One region of the Rhizobium mulingense genome, then DNA from elsewhere that is predicted to be linked to it. Evidence: riboswitches for the same ligand, from Rfam matches in the RefSeq annotation. Region 1 holds a riboswitch; each other region holds the start of a gene.

Region 1 (3,271 bases):
ACATGATGTAGGGATAACCGCTCTCGAACTGGATTTCGGCGAGCACCTGGAAGAATTCGCGCGCCTTGATCTTCTTCTTCGAGATGCGCGCATCCGCCACCATCTCGCGATACTTTTCAGTCACCGAAATCTCGGTGAAAGGCACGCCGTAGGCGCGCTCCACGTCGTAAGGCGAGAACAGATACATATCCTCATTGTTTTTCGCGAGCTCGAAGGTGATGTCGGGCACGACGACACCGAGCGACAGCGTCTTGATGCGGATCTTCTCGTCGGCATTTTCGCGCTTAGTGTCCAGAAAACGCATGATGTCGGGATGATGGGCGTTGAGATAGACAGCACCTGCCCCCTGACGCGCGCCGAGTTGGTTGGCATAGGAGAAACTGTCTTCGAGCAGCTTCATCACCGGGATGATGCCCGACGACTGGTTTTCGATCTGCTTGATCGGCGCGCCGGCCTCACGGATATTCGTCAGCGACAGCGCGACACCGCCGCCGCGCTTCGACAGCTGCAGCGCCGAATTAATCGATCGGCCGATCGATTCCATATTGTCCTCGACCCGTAGCAGGAAGCAGGAAACCAGTTCGCCGCGCTGCTTCTTACCGGCATTGAGAAAAGTCGGCGTCGCCGGCTGGAAACGGCCAGCAATTATCTCGTCCACCATGTCGCGGGCAAGGGCCTCGTCGCCACGCGCCAGGGTCAGCGCCACGATGCAGATGCGGTCCTCGTAGCGCTCGAGATAGCGTTTTCCGTCGAAGGTCTTCAGCGTATAGCTGGTGTAATATTTGAAAGCGCCGAGAAAGGTCGGAAACCGGAATTTCCTGGCATAGGCCTGATCGAACAGGTCGCGGACGAAATTGAAGGAATACTGATCGAGCACCTGCTGCTCGTAATACCCCTCGGTCACGAGGTAATCGAGCTTTTCCCTCAGATTATGAAAGAACACCGTGTTCTGGTTCACGTGCTGCAGGAAATACTGCTTCGCCGCCATGCGATCCTTGTCGAGCTGGATCCTGCCCTCATCATCATAGAGGTTCAGCATCGCGTTCAGCGCGTGATAGTCGAGCGTTTCCGCCGCTTTCGAGGGGCGTTCGCCGACGGGATGAGCAAAAGTGTTATGCGGTATTGCGCCCGCATCCCGCGTCAGAGTTGTTCCCGTGTCCAAAACCGTTCCAATCCGTATCTGACGTTGACGACGTCCTCCTCGGTGCCGAGGAGCTCGAACCTGTAGAGGTAAGGCACCCGGCATTTGCGCGAGACCACGTCGCCGGCAAGCCCATATGTCTCGCCGAAATTGCTGTTGCCCGCGGCAATCACGCCCCGGATGTGTCCTCGGTTCTCCGCTTCGTTCAAGAAACGGATCACCTGCTTGGGAACGGCCCCCTTGCCACCGCCGCCGCTATAGGTCGGCACGACAAGCACGAAGGGTTCGCGGATATGGAACCCGGCTGCGCCGCTTGCGGGAATGCGCGCCGTGCGCAGTCCGAGCTTGGCGACGAAGCGATGGGTATTCTCCGATCGGCTGGAATAATAGACGAGCAGCCCCATCGCCGTTTTCCGGTCAAGAGAGCGCGCTGATCATATCGGGACGGAAACCCGCCCAATGCCGTTCGCCGGCGATGACGACGGGCGCCTGCATGTAGCCCAGGCTGCGGACACGATCGAGCGCTGCGGCATCCTGCGAGATATCGACGATGTCATAATCGACCCCTAGACGGTCGAGGGCGCGGTAGGTGGCGGTGCACTGAACGCAGGCGGGTTTGCTGTAGACGGTAACGCTCATCATCTTCCTCGTGATGTCAAAAAATTCAGGACGCAATACTGGGATCGGGCGCCTTGCGACGTCCGGGGCAACGCTTGATGGTGATCTGGCAAGTCGGCGCTTTAAACGCCCGATATGATCCCTTTCGGGATTAGCGCGGACGGCGGCCTTGATATTCTCGACATGACTTCAACCCCGAAGTGCTCATGCGGACGTTCGGGGCAGCGTAACAGGCGCGGATCATTCCGCTTTCATGCACGCGACCTTCCGGACACCCCGCCCGTGGACATCTAGTTCAAGGCAGGTCTCCTGGCTTGCGGGTCGAAGCATCCTGCCCCAGCCTTCCCGAGGCATCATGCCTCAGTGACCTGAAATCGGACAGTTGCTCGCCGCTTACAGTTGCGGGGGCAGCTCCGGCTTTGTTGCGCCGTCATGGCGAAACACACCGTATTCCCGTCTTAGCCCGCGATCCTGACGAATCGAAGGAACCTTGAACACTAGATATAGTACGCGAATCCAAAATCACGTCAACGGATGGTTTGTGCATTGCGTTACGACAGGTTTGAAATTACTGCGTTCCTCTGAAAAACGAGGATAACGAAGGCTTAACGAAAGCAGGCTGTGGAGAAGGTCGGATGAAGAGAGCGAGCCTATAGCCACTCTCATATTTGATGACCAACCTCCCTCTCCGCGTCATCCTCGGCCTGCCGAGGATCTGCTGCCTATCGACCGGAGGCAGATGCCCGGGACAAGCCCGAGCATGACGAAAGAGGGTTTGGCGGCCGCTGTCAGCGGCACTCTTCAGGTGACGAGCGCCGCAAGCACGACATGTTTACATCTTTACTCGAAGCAGCCTGAGCGCATTGATCGTCACCAGCACGGTGGCGCCGGTATCGGCGAGAATCGCCGGCCAGAGGCCGGTGATGCCGGCGATCGTCGTCACCAGGAACACCGCCTTCAGCCCGAGGGCGATGGTGATATTCTCTAGGATATTGCGCATCGTTCGTTTCGACAGTTCGATCATCCGCGCCACGTCGCCGACGCGCCCGTGCAGCACGGCGGCATCGGCCGTCTCCAGCGCCACATCGGTGCCACCGCCCATGGCGATGCCGATGTCGGCCGCCGCCAGCGCCGGAGCGTCGTTGATGCCGTCGCCGACCTTGGCGACGACAAAACCCTGACGCTTCAATTCGCCGACGACCCGCTGCTTGTCTTCCGGCATCATCTCGCCGCGCCAGTCGATGCCGAGCATGCCGGCAACAGCTGCCGCCGTCCGCTTGTTGTCGCCCGTCAGCATCATCGCCTTGACGCCGGCCGATTTGAGCGCGGACAGTCCGGCCCTGGCATCCGCGCGCGGCTCGTCGCGTATAGCGATCAGTCCGGCCGCAACGCCGTTGACGAGCAGCACCGATACGCTCTTGCCCTCGTCGTTCAGTGCCGTGATGCGTGCATCCTTCTCGCCATCGAGCGCCCCACGCTCGCGAGCGGCGGACGGCGACAACAGATCGAGCG
Region 2 (3,271 bases), on a different contig from region 1:
CTTTGTTGAGGCGATGGCAGCGTGCCCGTCCTTGGTGACTGCGGGGAAGTGATGCGGCTGCGAGGCGGCGAGAATGGCATCGAGCGGGACGCGTGCGCCGCCATCCGTGCCGTTCTTGAAGCCGATCGGGCAGGAGAGGCCGGAGGCGAGCTGGCGATGGATCTGGCTTTCGGTCGTCCGCGCGCCGATTGCGCCCCAGCTGACGAGGTCGGCAATGTATTGCGGCGTGATCGTCTCGAGGAATTCGACGCCGGCGGGCAGGCCCATCGCATTGACGTCGAGCAGCAGGCGCCTGGCAATCCGCAGCCCTTCCTCGATGCGGTAGCTGCCGTCGAGATGCGGATCATTCATCAGACCCTTCCAGCCGACGGTGGTGCGGGGCTTTTCGAAATAGACGCGCATGACGATTTCGAGATCACCGGAGAAGCGCTGCCGCTGTTGCACCAACCGCTCGGCATATTCGCGCGCCGCAGCAGGATCGTGGATGGAGCAGGGACCGATGACGACAATCAGGCGGTCGTCGTCTCCCTCCAGAATCTTATGGATCGCATGACGGTTGCTGGTTACCGTCTCGCTGACGGCAGCGGTTCGGGGGATTTCCGCGATGATATCTGCGGGTTTGGTCAGCGGGGTGATCTCGAGGATACGCAGATCGTCGATGGTATCGGACACGGTGTGGCTCCTGTTTGGTCATACCGTGCGGAAATAAAAAAGCCGCCAGGTAGACTAGCGGCTGTTCGGGTTGTCGTCGCGTCGACTTCAGTTACGCATGGACCCGCATCCGCTGGGAGCAGCGGTACCAATAAAATCGCGAGGCCTGGATTGAAGTCGTCGACATTAGGCGTATGTAGCGTCGCGGTTGCCTGTTGTCACGCAGAATTTTCTGCCTGAAATCGGACATCCCGGAGGGCGGCAATCGCTTCTGCGGGAGGCTGGCTTAAAGTATGTCGCCCGAGGCTCACGGCAAACCCTAAACGCGCGAAAATAGTGTGTATTTGATGTGTGAATAAATCACCAAGTAGAATGGGATCGAGGGCACACGCAGTTTGTTTCGCTCGCGCACGGGCCGGTGCTTGCTGCCGCGTCGCTTTCCTGAAATAGATGCTTTGTCAGGTGCCCGCTCTTGAGGGCGGGAGAATCGGGAATCCGGTGCAAGGCCGGAACGTGCCCAACGCTGTAAGGCCGACGTCTGCCGCTTCATCACGCCACTGGCTTTTGCCGGGAAGGCCGCGGCAGGTGGGTGACGCCAAGTCAGAAGACCGGCCTGGCATGATAGACCCAACCCGCGCGGACGGCGGGCGGTTGCGTTGTTGGGGATTTGACGATGCGACCCTTTGATGAGGATGCCGTTTCAGCGGCATCCGGTTTTTCTCTCGCCGAACGCGAGGCCGTGTATCACGCGATCATGACGCGACGCGACGTGCGCAGCCAATTCCGGCCCGATCCGTTGCCGGATGACGTCGTGGCGCGGCTTCTGACCGCCGCCCATCACGCCCCCTCCGTCGGCTTCATGCAGCCGTGGAACTTCATCCTGGTGAAAAGCGAAGCCGTACGGGCGCGGGTAAGGGATGCCTTCCTCAGGGCGAATGAGGAGGCGGCACTGATGTTCGATGGCGAGCGGCGGCAGGCATACCGCTCCCTCAAGCTCGAAGGCATCGTCGAGGCGCCGCTCGGCATATGCGTGACCTGCGATCCCACGCGCAGCGGCAGCGTCGTTCTGGGCCGCACGCACAATCCACGGATGGATTCCTATTCGACGGTCTGCGCCATCCAGAACCTCTGGCTCGCGGCGCGCGCCGAAGGAATCGGCATTGGCTGGGTCAGCATCTTTCGCGAAGGTGAGCTGAAAACCATTCTCGGCATACCCGATCATATCGAGGTGGTCGCCTGGCTCTGCGCCGGCTTCGTCGACGGGCTTTACGACGAGCCGGAACTCTCCGTCAAAGGCTGGCGGCAGCGGCTGCCGCTCGACGAGCTCGTCTTCCACGATGGTTGGGGACGGAGCGAGCCGTAGCAGCGGTCACTGCTGTTGCGGCTGCGGGCCCGGTGTTGCCGGGTTGGCAAGATCGATCGAACCCTGGTCGCCCGCCAGAAACTGCGGTCCGACCTGCCGGACCTTGTTTTGCGCAGGGTCATAGGGACGCTCCGGGACTGACGGCTGGGGTGCCGTTGGCGCAGCCGCGGTATCTTTCGCCGGCGGATTGGTGCGGATCGTGGTGATCGATCCCTGCTGCGGCGGTTCGCTCACGGCCTGCTTGCCGCGCATCTCTTCGTAATAGGCGGTGAGATTGCAGGCGCAGGCATTTTTCTCGCCGGGCGCGCGGTTCTTGTAGGCGAAGGCGTTCTGCATGGCGCTGTAGGGCGTGCCGGTTGCCACCGAAATCATGTTCGAGGCTTCGGTGCTCCTCACGTCTCGATAGAAAAGCTCGGTCTCGATGCCCGGACACATCTTGGCGCAGGTCTCAGCATCCCGGCCGAAATCGACCGAGGTGGCGTTCGAGCTGATCGGGAAGAAGCCGCCGTCGCAACTGCGCACGCAGATGGTGCTGACCGGCGAAAGCATCTCGGTCCTCGGCAGGCCGTAACGCGGGTCAACCTCTTCACCGCCGCCGAGCGGAATGAAGGTGTCGGCGCGCATCGCCTGTTCCTCGATGCTCGGGGCAAGGTCGTTGGCGCTGCGCTCGGACGGGGCGTAGAAATTCTCGCTGTTGCAGCCATTGCGCTCAAGAGCAGCCATCAGTTCGCGGCGCCCGCCGTCATCACCGCCGCCCTGGCTGCGCAGTTCGGCGCGACGATCCTGGAGATACCGGATATTATCGATCATCCGCGCTTCAGCCTGCGAGAGCTCGTCACAATAATCGGCATTCTCGCCGCCGATCACCACCATGCTGCCCGAGGTGCAGCCGTAGCTGCGCAGGTCGTTGCGGACCTTGCGCAGCTCGAGGTTCTGCTCGGCTATGGCACCGGCAAACTGGCGCGCTTCCGGGCCATTGCCGTTGCCGATCGATCGCGGCAGGTCGGCCAGGCGGCCGCGCAGGTCATCGCAGATGGCACTCGCCTGCGCGGCGACGGGCGTCGCGAAGGCAAGGAGAAGCGCAAGAGACAGGTTTCGGCGTTTCACGGCGTCGTCCCGGAATGAGCAAACGGTCGATGGGTCGAGTGCGACGTCACTTCGTCGCGCGTTTCCTCTTAGCGTGTTTCTCTTAATAAGCTCAGAGAAATTCTTAGCGTATTTTCGCGATCTTATCCAGCAGAGGCCGGCGATTCCCCG
Region 3 (3,271 bases), on a different contig from region 1:
GTTCGTGGTGCGACTTGCGGTTGGCCAAATCATTTTCCGTGCCGATACCGAGGCCGAGCAGGATGCCGGCCGGAACCTCACCATTTCTCGCCTCGATCATCACGGGCTTGCGCTGTGTGCGGGAAGCGACCTCGTCGCGCACGCGGCCGAGACCGGCCACATCGATCAGATCGGTCTTGTTGAGCACGATCAGATCGGCGCAGGTGAGCTGATCCTCGAACAGCTCTTCGATCGGGCTTTCGTGATCGAGCGATTCATCCTCGCTGCGCGCTGCCTCGACGGCATCGTGGTCGTCGGCAAACCGCCCGGCGGCAACCGCCGCACTGTCGACCACAGTGATGACGCCGTCAACGGTCACCTGGGTGCGGATGTCAGGCCAGTTGAAGGCGGCGACCAGCGGCTGCGGCAAGGCGAGGCCCGAGGTTTCGATGACGATATGGTCGGGCCGCTGTTCACGTTCCAAGAGCTTTGTCATCGTCGGAATGAAATCGTCGGCAACTGTGCAGCAGATGCAGCCATTGGTGAGCTCGATGATATCGTCCTCGCTGCAATTTTCGGCGCCGCAGCCCTTCAGCACGTCGCCATCGACGCCGAGATCGCCGAACTCGTTGATGATGAGCGCGATTCTTTTGCCGCCGGCATTGGTGAGCAGGTTGCGGATCATCGTCGTCTTGCCGGCACCGAGAAAGCCGGTGATGACGGTTGCGGGAATCTTCTGGCTCATGAAATTTTAACCCTTCATTTTCAGCGGCAGGCCTGCCGCGATGAAATAAACTTCGGCGGCTTTCGCGGCGACCATCTGGTGCAATCGGCCTGCATGATCGCGAAAATCCCGCGCCATGCGATTTTCCGGCACGATGCCGAGCCCTACTTCGTTGGAAACGATGACAAGTTTCGCCTTTGTCTGCGGCAGCCACGCCGCGAGCGCGGCAGCTTGTAGCGCTATATCGCGCTCTTCCATCATCAGATTGGTGAGCCACAGCGTCAGGCAATCGACAAGGATCGCCCTGCCCGCCCCATCGATGGCCGCAAGCTTGCCGACAAGATCGAGCGGTTCCTCATGTGTCGTCCAGGACGGGCCGCGATCAGCCCTGTGCTGGTCGATACGCGTCTGCATCTCATCGTCCCATGCCCGGCCGGTCGCGATGTAATGGCACTCGAGGCCGCTCGATGTGACGAGGTTTTCGGCGAAGCGGGATTTCCCAGAGCGCGCGCCACCGAGGACGAGGGTGGAATTGGCGAGGAGATCGGTCATGCCTCGACCCTCCGGCCAGGGAGGGCGGTGCTTCGGTTTGCTCCGCTTATACTATAGCGGACCGACGAGGACGTAATACCCCCCTCTGTCCTGCCGGACATCTCCCCCACAGGTGGGGAGATCGGCAAGTCGGATGACCTTCGCCCAACATCGATTGTTTGGGGAAGCCGGTGCACCGATCCGATCTCCCCCCTTGTGGGAGAGATGTCCGGCAGGACAGAGGGGGGTGCCACATACTCGACGCAGGGGGCTGAAAGCCCTCCATCTGCCGCACGAGGCAGCGCCGAATTCAAACGTTCAGCCAAAACAACCTCCGTGCTGGCAGCGGGTCTCTTACCCAGGGTGAGCTTTTCGCCCGGCACGGAAGGCAGGTCTCCTGGCTCGCAGTTATCGGCCGCGATCAGGGCGGACCGGAAAACCGGTCGCCCCCGATCGTGCCAGCGGATCCGCCTCGCCTTCCCGGCTGCATCGGTGAAAAGGTGGACGATTCGTAGAAATAGAGGCGTCCGACCCCGGTTGATCACCATGCATTTCCAGTGGCTTTTCCGGCACGTCGCTCATCCCGCCCGCCTGCACGATTGCAGGTCGCCGGCCGGAAGGGCTTGATGCCGGATGGAAGACCCTGACCGCTCTACAGTCGCGGGGTCGGCTGTGATGAAGGCGCCCGGCTTGGGTCCGCCCCGTCACATTCCCTTTTCATCCGGAAGGACAACTGCCGATCCGGAACCATCCGTTATGTCAGGATGATCAGGCGACCATCCGTTGAGAGATGGTTAGGCAAGCCAGAGGATAGAGTCAACCGGCGTTGACGACCGACGCGCCGGCCGGGGACAGAAAGCTTCCAACAACACGACTTACTCTACCAAAACATCGTCTTTAATCAGAGACTTACCTCATAAGAATTTATCCCGCGCGCCGGCTTTTCGCCGCAATTGCATCGCAAGCGGACAGCACCGCCGCCCTTGACCGGGACTCTCCCCACCTAGTTGTCTAGCCATGCTTATGAAATTGGATCGGCGCCGTTTGCGCGCGCTGCGTGTTTTCTTCGACCCGGGACGGCTGCGCGCGCTGACCCGCCGCAGTGAAGTCGGCCTGTCGCTGGCGGGCGCCGTCGTCGGCATCGCCTCGGGGCTTGCCGTCACCGGCATGAGCTACGTTTCCAACCAGCTGCACCAGCTGGTCTTCGGCATTCCCGACACCGAAAGGCTGAGCGCGTCGGTCATCGAGGACAAGATGCTGCTGCTCACCGCGCCGGTCGTCGGCGGCGTTCTGCTCGGCATGCTGCTCCTGGTGCTCGCCAAACGGCGCAAGAAGCCGATGATCGACCCGATCGAGGCCAATGCGCTGCATGGCGGCCGTCTCTCCCTGACGGACAGCATCATCGTCGCGGTGCAGAACCTGATCTCCAACGGCTTCGGCGCTTCCGTCGGCCTGGAGGCCGGCTATACCCAGCTTGCCGCCGGCATTGCCTCCAAATTCGGCCTGAAGCTGCAGCTGCGCCGCTCAGACCTTCGCATTCTCGTCGGCTGCGGCGCGGCCGGCGCCATCGCCGCCGCCTTCAACGCGCCGCTGACGGGCGCCTTTTACGCCTTCGAGCTGATCATCGGCACCTATACGATCGTCTCACTGACCCCGGTCGTCGTCTCCGCCCTCGCTTCCACCCTCATCGCGAGATTGCTTGCCGAGGGCGATTTCACCATCGATATCGGCAGCTTCGGCTCGGTCGTGCCGGCCGATTATGTCCCGGCGCTGCTGCTCGGTGTCTTCTGCGCCGGTGTCGGCATTCTTCTCATGCAGGGCGTGGCCTTCGTCGAGGAGCTTGCGCGCAAAAGCTCGATCGCCCCGCCCTTTCGCCCGGCGCTCGGCGGCATCATCGTCGGACTTCTCGCGATGATCTCGCCGCAGGTGCTATCGGCCGGTCACGGCGCACTGCACCTCAACCTTTCCCGCGACGTGACGATCCCGGCCCTGATCAGCCTCTTTCTGCTGAAATCGCTGGCCTCGGCAATTTCGATC

Evidence for each region. A riboswitch is a leader RNA that binds a small molecule or an ion and turns the genes downstream of it on or off. The one in region 1 is predicted to bind cobalamin.
Region 2: another riboswitch for cobalamin. It lies ahead of bluB (5,6-dimethylbenzimidazole synthase); the one in region 1 lies ahead of nrdH (glutaredoxin-like protein NrdH).
Region 3: another riboswitch for cobalamin. It lies ahead of PYR71_RS31000 (hypothetical protein); the one in region 1 lies ahead of nrdH (glutaredoxin-like protein NrdH).

The regions. Positions count from the first base shown of each region.
Region 1 is NZ_JARFVE010000025.1:5,949-9,219, forward strand. Features, by position in the region: gene nrdE (class 1b ribonucleoside-diphosphate reductase subunit alpha) at 1-1,162, opposite strand, end outside; gene nrdI (class Ib ribonucleoside-diphosphate reductase assembly flavoprotein NrdI) at 1,141-1,545, opposite strand; gene nrdH (glutaredoxin-like protein NrdH) at 1,559-1,780, opposite strand; cobalamin riboswitch at 2,042-2,267, opposite strand; gene PYR71_RS29575 (heavy metal translocating P-type ATPase) at 2,592-3,271, opposite strand, start outside.
Region 2 is NZ_JARFVE010000014.1:123,789-127,059, reverse strand. Features, by position in the region: gene PYR71_RS26225 (3-deoxy-7-phosphoheptulonate synthase) at 1-672, opposite strand, end outside; cobalamin riboswitch at 1,095-1,282, shown strand; gene bluB (5,6-dimethylbenzimidazole synthase) at 1,325-2,014, shown strand; gene PYR71_RS26215 (DUF2865 domain-containing protein) at 2,021-3,121, opposite strand.
Region 3 is NZ_JARFVE010000004.1:724,991-728,261, reverse strand. Features, by position in the region: gene cobW (cobalamin biosynthesis protein CobW) at 1-724, opposite strand, end outside; gene cobU (bifunctional adenosylcobinamide kinase/adenosylcobinamide-phosphate guanylyltransferase) at 731-1,255, opposite strand; partial or broken gene PYR71_RS31000 (hypothetical protein) at 1,327-1,548, opposite strand; cobalamin riboswitch at 1,818-2,001, opposite strand; partial or broken gene PYR71_RS12420 (chloride channel protein) at 2,252-3,271, shown strand, end outside.